DNA from 3 places in the Kosakonia sp. N21 genome. Region 1 is predicted to be linked to each of the others. Evidence: riboswitches for the same ligand, from Rfam matches in the RefSeq annotation. Region 1 holds a riboswitch; each other region holds the start of a gene.
The links. Region 1 has a riboswitch for thiamine pyrophosphate ahead of thiC (phosphomethylpyrimidine synthase ThiC). Riboswitches for the same ligand answer to the same signal wherever they lie in the genome.

Region 1 (3,276 bases):
ATAATCCGCCATAAAGGCAGTCATTAATGATTGGGGAAAGGGCCATGGCTGAGAGGTAACATAACGCAAATTTTTAACCTTAATGCCACTCTCTTCCATCACTTCACGGGCCACCGCCTGCTCCAGGGTTTCGCCTACTTCAACAAACCCGGCAAGCACAGTGTAAATCCCGTTACGATGGCGCGTATGCTGCGCCAGAAGAATCGCGTCATCGCGGCGGATGGCGACGATAATGCAGGGGGCTATTTGCGGATAGTAGCGCTCACGGCAGTGATCACACAGCATTGCCCACTCGGTTTTGCTCGGGTGCATGGTGTGCCCGCAGTAACCGCAAAACTGATGTGAACGGTAAAATTCCGCCAGTTGCACGCCGCGCCCGGCCAACTGGAACAGCCCGGCGTCCTGATCGATCACCTGGCGTACGGATCCCATGTCCTGGCGGCGATTCTGGCGGATCATCCATACCGGTTCGCCCTGCCATTCACCGATATGAAGCGCGCTCTGCCCCACAAGATCGAAATTTCCTGCCTGCCCGTGTGGTAATTCTCCACCGGGCAACCATAATTTTTGTTCATGGCTTACTATCCACCAGCCATGATCCCGGGCGTCAATAATACGTACCATTTGGTGCACTACCTTAGCTTCACTGGCGTTTTGTTAACATTATTATTACATTTGGGTGAGCATTTTTTCACTTACATATTGCGGAGCCAATTATGCTAAACCAGTTAGAAAGCCTGACAGAGCGCGTTGGAGGAAGTAACACACTTGTCGACCATTGGCTGCTAGTACGTAAGCAACTTCTCGTTTCTTACTACAATCTGGTTGGCATTAAGCCTGGCAAAGGATCGTACATGCAGCTTAATGAAAAAGCGCTGGACGATTTCTGTCACAACCTGGTGGAGTACCTCTCCGCAGGTCACTTCAGTATTTATGAACGCGTCATTCGCGAAATGGAAGGGAGCAATCCACTTTTAATCGCTAACCAGCTCTATCCGCTGCTGGAAGCCAACACCCTCGAAATCATGAATTACTACGATACCAGCCTGGAAAACGCCATTGATGATGATAACTGTCTGGAATTCCAGCAGGCGCTTTCCGACATCGGCGAGGCGCTGGAGGCCCGCTTTATGCTGGAGGACAAACTGATCGTGCTGGCTTTTGATAACAATCTCAAAGAGAGCGCCAATGACGAAAGCGGCATGGCGCGCCCTGCTTGAATTCTTAAAAAGTAACGCGTAGTTTAAAAAGCAGTTCCCCGTCTGAGGACGGGGGTTTTTCTTGTCGGAGTGCCTATCTCTCCACTACATGATTCGCAATACCGCGAAGCGGCGCGAAAGATGAAGTGGAAAAGGCTGAGACCGTTAATTCGGGATCCGCGGAACCTGATCGGGTTAAGACCTGCGAAGGGAACAAGAGTAATCCATTCACATCAACCACCCTTACGGGCGGTTTGTTGCCATTACTCCATCCGTCGTCTGACAAGCCATCTCCTTTTAATTCTGGAATGAGCTATGTCTGCAAAACTTACACGCCGTGAACAACGCGCCCAGGCGCAACACTTTATCGACACGCTGGAAGGCACCGCTTTCCCCAACTCACACCGTATTTACGTCACCGGTTCACAGCCCGATATCCGCATCCCAATGCGCGAAATCCGGCTCAGCCCAACGCTGACTGGCGGCACAAAAGAGCATCCTCAGTTTGAAGAGAACGAAGCTGTACCGGTTTACGACACCTCCGGCCCGTATGGCGATCCGGCAGTCACCATCGATGTGCAACAAGGTCTGGCCAAGCTACGCGCCCCCTGGATCGCCGCGCGCGATGACAGTGAAACGCTTGATGAACGCAGTTCGGCTTACACCAACGCACGTCTGGCGGATGAAGGCCTTGATGAGCTGCGCTTCAACGGGCTGCTGACGCCGCGCCGCGCCAAAGCCGGTCAACGCGTCACCCAGCTACACTACGCCCGCAAAGGGATCGTCACGCCGGAAATGGAATTTATCGCCATTCGCGAAAATATGGGCCGCGAACGTATTCGCAGCGAAGTGCTGCGCAGACAGCATCCGGGCGAAGGTTTTGGCGCCCGCCTGCCGAACAATATCACGCCGGAGTTTGTGCGCAATGAAGTCGCCGCGGGCCGCGCGATCATTCCGGCCAACATCAACCACCCGGAATCAGAGCCGATGATCATCGGACGTAACTTCCTGGTGAAAGTGAACGCCAACATCGGCAACTCAGCAGTGACCTCGTCCATCGAAGAGGAAGTGGAAAAACTGGTGTGGTCAACCCGCTGGGGCGCAGACACGGTGATGGATCTGTCCACCGGGCGCTATATCCACGAAACCCGCGAATGGATCCTGCGTAACAGCCCGGTGCCGATCGGTACAGTACCGATCTACCAGGCGCTGGAGAAGGTCAACGGGATCGCCGAAGATCTCAACTGGCAGGCATTCCGCGATACGCTGCTCGAACAGGCGGAACAAGGGGTGGATTATTTCACTATCCACGCAGGCGTCTTGTTGCGTTACGTCCCGATGACCGCGCAGCGCCTGACCGGCATTGTTTCCCGTGGCGGGTCGATCATGGCGAAGTGGTGCCTCTCCCACCATCAGGAGAACTTCCTTTACACCCACTTCCGCGAAATTTGTGAAATCTGCGCCGCTTACGATGTCTCGCTGTCGCTCGGCGATGGCCTGCGTCCGGGTTCAATCCAGGATGCCAACGACGAAGCGCAATTTGCCGAACTGCACACACTGGGCGAACTGACCAAAATCGCCTGGGAGTACGACGTGCAGGTGATGATTGAAGGCCCGGGGCATGTGCCGATGCAGATGATCCGCCGCAATATGACCGAAGAACTGGAGCACTGCCACGAAGCGCCGTTCTACACGCTTGGACCGCTGACCACCGATATCGCACCGGGTTACGACCACTTTACCTCCGGCATTGGCGCAGCAATGATTGGCTGGTTTGGCTGCGCCATGCTCTGTTATGTCACCCCCAAAGAGCACCTGGGCCTGCCAAACAAAGAGGATGTTAAACAGGGCTTAATCACCTACAAAATCGCCGCCCATGCTGCTGACCTGGCAAAAGGCCACCCTGGCGCACAGATCCGCGATAACGCCATGTCGAAAGCGCGCTTTGAGTTCCGCTGGGAAGATCAGTTTAATCTCGCGCTGGATCCCTTTACCGCCCGTGCTTATCACGATGAAACCCTGCCGCAGGAGTCCGGCAAAATCGCCCACTTCTGCTCAATGTGTGGGCCGAAATTCT
Region 2 (3,276 bases), on a different contig from region 1:
ATCCAGATGCCCGCCTTTTATCAATACCGCTTCGCAGCCTAATGCCAGCAACGCTTCCCCCTGCGCATGCATCTCTTTTTCTGTCCGGGCATGCGGGGCATCCAGCAGCGCGGCGGCTTCCGGTAAATTGGGTGTAATAAGTGAAACCTGCGGCAGTAAATGCTGACGCAGCGCCGACACCGCCGATGGCGATAACAACGGGTCGCCGCTCTTGGCGAGCATGACGGTGTCCAGCACCACATTGCGCACCCGGTAGCGTTGCAGGCGTTCCGCCACTGCTTCAACGATGTCGGTCTCCGCCAGCATGCCAATTTTAGTGGTATCAATGCGTACATCACTCAGTACGGAATCGAGCTGTGCGGCGACAAAATCCGGTTCAATGCGATAGACCGACTGTACCCCACGGGTGTTCTGCGCCACCAGTGCGGTGATCACCGAACAGCCATAAGCGCCTAAAGCGGAAAAGGTCTTCAGGTCAGCCTGGATCCCGGCCCCGCCGCTGGGGTCGGTTCCGGCAATGGTTAAGGCGTTGATCCGTTTCATTGCTGCCCCTCCCCGTTCATCGCATACAGCGCATCGAGAAATTCAGCCACAAAACTGCCCGGTCCGGTGCTCTTCGTCACCGCCAGACCGCCCGCCTGCGCCATAAAGGCACAAGCGGCAGCCACATTGACCAGCCGGTCGCCTTCCAGCGCACAACTGGCCGCCACCACCGCCGACAAGGCACAACCGGTGCCAACCACACGCGTCATCAGCACATCACCGCCGGTGACCATCAGGGTGCGCTCGCCATCCGTGATGTAATCCACCTCCCCGGTCACGGCCACAATCGCACCGGTTTGCCGTGCAAGCGTTTGTGCAGCGGGTAGCGCCGTGCTGGCGGTATCGGTCGTGTCAACACCGCGCCCGCCTGCACTCATCCCGGCCAGCGCCAGGATCTCCGAGGCGTTACCGCGAATGGCGGCGGGTTGCAACGTAAGAAGCTGTTGGCAGAACTGCGTGCGGAAGGTCAGCGCGCCGACAGCAACGGGATCCAGTGTCCAGGGCGTGCCCGCCGCTCGCGCGCCGTCAATCGCCGCACGCATCGCATCGGCGCGTTCACGGGTTAACGTCCCAACGTTAATCAATAACGCATCGGCAATGGCGCTAAATTGCTGCGCTTCTTCGGGTTCAATCACCATCGCGGGCGACGCGCCCAGCGCTAACAACACGTTGGCAGTAAAGGTTTGCACAACGTCATTGGTCATGCAGTGTACAAGAGGAGAACGGCGGCGGAATTGCTGTAACGCATGCGCAGTTTGCGCACGATCAAGCAGGTCAGGTTGCATAAATTCGCTCCTGCCCGGCGTGAAGAAGGGATGCCGGGCAGGCATCTGACTTCCCTACGCTGGCATTATCCAGATCAGGTGGTACGGGTATTTCTCAGCCTTCACAAGGAAGGGCACCCCGAGTCATTTACTCTAAAATCAAAAAATTGCGATTAACGTCCCGTTAATCCCTGTTCAGGATCATGCCAGCGGGAAGCCAAAGACACAACCCTTAAAAATGCGCTGTGTCCCAACTTGTGTCCCAAATATGTCCCAAAATCAGAGGTTAAGGATGGCTGTCTGGGTAAATCGGCGGTAACATAACCCGCAAATCTACAGGGAGTTTTATGTTATGCAGATTTGCAGGATGGATTACAACGACGTATCCGCAGACGGGAGACGGCTTAAACTTCATGTTTACGGTGTCGGAACGTTTCCAGTGTTTTCGGGGATAGCACCAGTAACCAACATCGCAGAGTGTGCATTTATACGAAATGCGGCTTTGCCTGTCGGCACTTACTGGATCGTTGATGCCCCGTCCGGGAGTATTGCCAATCAGGTCGAGCGATTTGTTAAGGATTTCAGGAATGGAACAAATCACGATGAGTGGTTTGGATTGTTCAATGCCTCCACAATGAGTGATCACGTTTTCGTTAATGGCGTTGACAGAGGATCTTTCCGGCTTCACCCGTTGCGCCCAAATGGTGAGGGGGAGTCGTGGGGATGCATAACTTTCTATAACATTCCTGATTTCCAGTTAGTCAGAACCTCATTACTTGCACGTAAAAAAGTTCGAGTGCCAGGAGGTAAAGGATTAATGGCATATGGGCGTATAGACGTAACAGGGCGGACTGATTATGCGTCATGCAAATTTAACAATTAACATACTGATCGGTTTGCTCTGCTTTGTGGCTTCATTCTTTATCGTGCTGTTCCCTCTGGGCGGACTGGTCGATTATTTGTCTCAAATCAGTAATGATTTTCTGAACCGCACCGGGTTGGGATTTGCTGATGGCGAAGCTGATCCATCGTTTCTTTGGGTGCTGCTCCTACTCATGCTCGTTGTTACTGCGCTGTTGATGTTCATTATTCAGAAAGTACGGCGAAAATATCAGTAGCCAAACATAAGTCAAAGGGACAGTGCGTCCCGGTCAGCAGATAAAGCGGCAGCGAAGATGTGCATCCGGCGACAGCGATACGCTCATCGCCCACGGCAGGTTGCAGTAGCGAAATCAGTGACGGATCTGCGCGAGTTGCTCTTCGCCGAGGCCTGTCATTTCCATCACCACGTTGCGATCGAGGCCATTCTGAAGCATGGTGCGGGCAATCCGTAGCGCTTCTTCCTTGCGCCCCTTCTCAATACCGCGCTGCTCTCCAAGCTGAATACCTTTTTCGATGCCTTTCTCAATACCTTTCTCAATGCCTTTTTGTTCTAGCTGTTGCGCGATAGTCATCAGTTGATCCTCATGCTGTGGCACCCGCTGCGCCAGTTCACGGACAAAGGCTTCTGCGTCGGATGTTTCGCCAGCCTGTACGAGGTAGTTTATCAGTGAAACCAATTGCTGTCCTGTCATGTATTCGGTCAGTAAGAGCGTGGCAAGCTTGTCCAGCAATTCACTGAGGTCACGCTGATGGATGTGTTTTTGCAACAATGTCAGTGCCGCAATACTGCGGTGATTCATGATCTCGTCATCCGGGATCACCGTCACATCCACCAGCGGGAAATCACGACTATAGAGTATTTCCGCCACCGAAGGTAAATCAAACAGTTGCAACCAGTTGGTTGAGTAGGGATACGGGCTACGTTTACCGGTATAGAATAATACCGGGATAACCAGAGGCAGTTTTTTATGCCCGGTATCCAGGTGCCGTTGCATGGCCGCAACAGCATAACGAAGCAGCCGGAATGCCATGCATTGATCCGGAGTTGATTGATGCTCAATCAGGACATGCACATACCCCTCTCCCG
Region 3 (3,276 bases), on a different contig from region 1:
TCCGGGTTACGCCAGCCCTGGATCTGATGGCTACCGACGGCAATCGCTTTGCTTAAACGTTGGCTGAGCAACACCAGGCCCAGGCAACAGAGCATCTGGATCAGCGCCAGCATCGCGGCGCGGGTGGGATCAAAGTCGAAACTTAATGCCTGATAGATAGCCAGCTCAATGGTGGTCGCCTGCGGCCCGCCGCCCAGCGACAACACCGTGGCAAAACTGGCGAAACAGAGCATAAAAATCAGCGCGGCAACCGCCGGTATCTGGCGGCGCAGCCATGGCCACTCCACAAAGCGGAAGAAGGACCAGCCGCGCATGCCCAGTTGTGCTGCCAACTGCCGCTGCTCACCGGGGATTTGCTCCAGCGACTGCAACAACAAACGCGAGGCCATCGGCAGGTTAAAGAAAATGTGGGCTAACAAAATGCCCTGCAAACCATACGGCGAGAAGGTCCATTCCAGCCCAAGCGCGTGGCAGAGCGTGGCAAGCCAGCCCTGACGACCATACACGCTGAGGATACCGAACACGGCGACCAGCACCGGCAGGATCAGCGTCATCGCGCACAGGCGCAGCAGTGCGAGTCGGCCAGGAAAGCGCCGTCGGTAGAGCGCACGGGCAAGGAAAATCGCCGGGACGACCGAAAACAGGGCGGAGAGGAAGGCCTGCCAGAAGGAAAAACGCACCACATGCCACAAGTAGCTGTCCTGCAGGAACGCGGTGAGTCCGGTCGCCGGTGCGTTTTGCCAGAGTGCGAAAAATGCCGCCAGCGCCACCGCCACCATGAGGGTGGCGGCGGTGATGCCGGGGAGCAGCCAGCCTGCTATTAGCGGCTGACGGCGCGTTGCCATGCATTAATCCAACCCGCGCGCTGTGCGGCGACATCCTGCGGGCTATATTCGAGAGAGGTTTGTGGTTTCACCAGCGTTTCAAAACCGGCAGGCAACGTGACATTGCTCACCGGATACATCCAGTTGCCAGTGGGAATGGTGTTCTGGAAAGAGGGCGAAACCATAAATTTGAGGAATTTCCCGGCCAGTTCAGGCTGTTTGCTGGCGGCGGTGCGTGCGGCGACTTCTACCTGTAAATAGTGGCCTTCGCTGAAATTCGCCGCGGCATAGTTATCTTTTTTCTCTTCGATCAGATGGTAAGCCGGCGAGGTGGTGTAGCTCAGCACCAGGTCGCTTTCCCCTTTCAAAAACAGACCGTAGGCTTCGCTCCAGCCTTTGGTGACGGTGACCGTTTTCGCCGCCAGTTTCTGCCAGGCTTCCGGGGCTTTGTCGCCATAGACTTTTTGCATCCACAGCAGCAGACCCAGACCCGGCGTACTGGTGCGGGGATCTTCGTAAATCACGCGCCATTTTTGATCGCTTTCGACCAGCTCTTTCAGGCTTTTCGGCGGGTTTTTCAGCTTGTTTTTATCGTAAACAAAGGCGAACCAGCCGTAGTCAAACGGGACAAATGTTTCGTTTTTCCAGCCGCCAGGTACGCTGATCGCATCAGTGGCGACGCCGCTTTTGGCGAACAGATTTGTCTGCGTTGCGGCTTCCAGCAGGTTGTTATCCAGCCCCAGCACCACGTCGGCTTTGCTGTTTTTACCTTCCATGCGCAGGCGGTTAAGCAGCGAAACGCCATCTTCCAGCGTCACGAATTTCAGTTCGCAGTTACAGTCGGCTTCAAAGGCTTTTTTGACCGCAGGACCTGGCCCCCACTCGGCGGCGAATGAGTCGTAGGTGTACACGGTCAGTACGGGTTTGGCAAAAACAGGCGCTGCGATCAGCAGCAGGAATGGCAATGATTTTTTTAACACTTTGCACCTCAACATGGGTGGCAAAGGATTTTGAGCAATAGCCTCAAATCCCTTCGCCGGCGTTATCCGGATCAGGTTCGACGGGTATTTTCTCAGCACACGCCATGGCGCAGCACCCCGTTGAGAACGCCGCTATTGTAATGATTTGGTAAAAAATGCGAAAGCCTTATGGATCCGGCGGCGCAAACCAGGCGGATTTAAAATCGAACCAGCCTAACGTGTTCATACGCAGGCCGCGCATGGAACGCTGGCCCTGGATCATTAACCAGTGATGAATCAGCGGCACAATGGCTTTGCTGGCCAGCAGTTGCTGCGACCAGATGGCAAGATTCATTTCCCCTTTGCGCCACTGTGCGGCATCTGCCTGCCAGTCACGCTGAATACAGTGTTGTACCAGCGGGACCTCATACAGGTTAGCAAACACCGAGAAATCCAGCGGCAGGGTAAAGTTGGCGCTGTTGAGCCAGATATCGCTGGCGGCGTCGCCGCGGTGCCACTCCTCGTAATCCACTTCCTGTACGATCAGTTTCACGCCTTGCTGCGCCAGTAAAGTGCTCATGGTGCGGGAGAGCGCTTCGTGCTCATTATGCTCGCGATAAAACGTCAGGGTCAGGGTTTCCAGTCCGGCGGGCTTCTCTCCACTGCCGGGGCGCGCATGGTGCCAGCGTGGCAGCAGGCCATACGCCGGGAACCAGTAACGTTGGTATTGTTCGTTGGCATGCCACAGCAGATTGGTCGGCGAGAGAATCTGGCTGACCCATTCTCTGACTTCAGGGTTGGCGCCACGGCTGGAGCGGGCGTCGAACAGCAGGTAGTAGCAGCCTTCTTCGAGGCGGCTCTCCACGGCTTTTTCGCCGTCGGTCGGTCCCTCCAGCGTCAGGCCGCTGGTCGGTTCGTCGGCCAGGTCCGGTAATACCCAGACATTGACCTCATCGATCAGGGCGCGAAAGCCGAAGTAATCGTCAAAAGCATGGATCTTTAGCTGGTTGCTGGTATTCCGTGTGACGGCGTAAGGACCGGTGCCAATCGGTTGACTGGCGAAATTACCCAGTGTGTTCCACTCACGCGGCAGGATCATCGACGGAACATAGCCCATTAACCAGGGCAGCCAGTTATCCGGTTGCGTGAGATGAATATCCAGCGTCCACGGCGTGGGTGAGAGCACTTCGCGAATATGGGAGTACAGCGGCAGCGAGGTTGCGCGCTGGAGTGAGGCAATCACATCGCTCATGTCTAATTCACGGCCGTGGTGAAAATGGATGCCGGGACGTAAATAAAAGCGCCAGTGCAGAGGCGATATCGACTTCCAGTGGTGGGCAATATCCGCTTCCAGTTCCCCGTTTTCCTCATTTATACGCGTCAGCGCACTGAAGATTTGCCGCGCCATGTGGGTTTCGGAACGCCGCAAGGCTGTACCGGGCAGCAGGTTACGCAGTGGCCGGTAATAGAGCACGCGCAGGATATGCCGACCG

Region 2: another riboswitch for thiamine pyrophosphate. It lies ahead of thiM (hydroxyethylthiazole kinase); the one in region 1 lies ahead of thiC (phosphomethylpyrimidine synthase ThiC).
Region 3: another riboswitch for thiamine pyrophosphate. It lies ahead of thiB (thiamine ABC transporter substrate binding subunit); the one in region 1 lies ahead of thiC (phosphomethylpyrimidine synthase ThiC).

What each region holds. Positions count from the first base shown of each region.
Region 1 covers NZ_JBOBHR010000017.1:7,091-10,366, forward strand. The annotation lists gene nudC (NAD(+) diphosphatase) at 1-624, opposite strand, end outside; gene rsd (sigma D regulator) at 717-1,220, shown strand; TPP riboswitch at 1,276-1,429, shown strand; gene thiC (phosphomethylpyrimidine synthase ThiC) at 1,515-3,276, shown strand, end outside.
Region 2 covers NZ_JBOBHR010000001.1:525,411-528,686, reverse strand. The annotation lists gene thiD (bifunctional hydroxymethylpyrimidine kinase/phosphomethylpyrimidine kinase) at 1-543, opposite strand, end outside; gene thiM (hydroxyethylthiazole kinase) at 540-1,328, opposite strand; TPP riboswitch at 1,363-1,459, opposite strand; gene ACQ3G7_RS02380 (DUF2778 domain-containing protein) at 1,660-2,190, shown strand; gene ACQ3G7_RS02375 (hypothetical protein) at 2,165-2,425, shown strand; gene ACQ3G7_RS02370 (Rpn family recombination-promoting nuclease/putative transposase) at 2,540-3,276, opposite strand, start outside.
Region 3 covers NZ_JBOBHR010000003.1:521,432-524,707, forward strand. The annotation lists gene thiP (thiamine/thiamine pyrophosphate ABC transporter permease ThiP) at 1-845, opposite strand, end outside; gene thiB (thiamine ABC transporter substrate binding subunit) at 821-1,804, opposite strand; TPP riboswitch at 1,835-1,934, opposite strand; gene sgrR (HTH-type transcriptional regulator SgrR) at 1,971-3,276, opposite strand, start outside.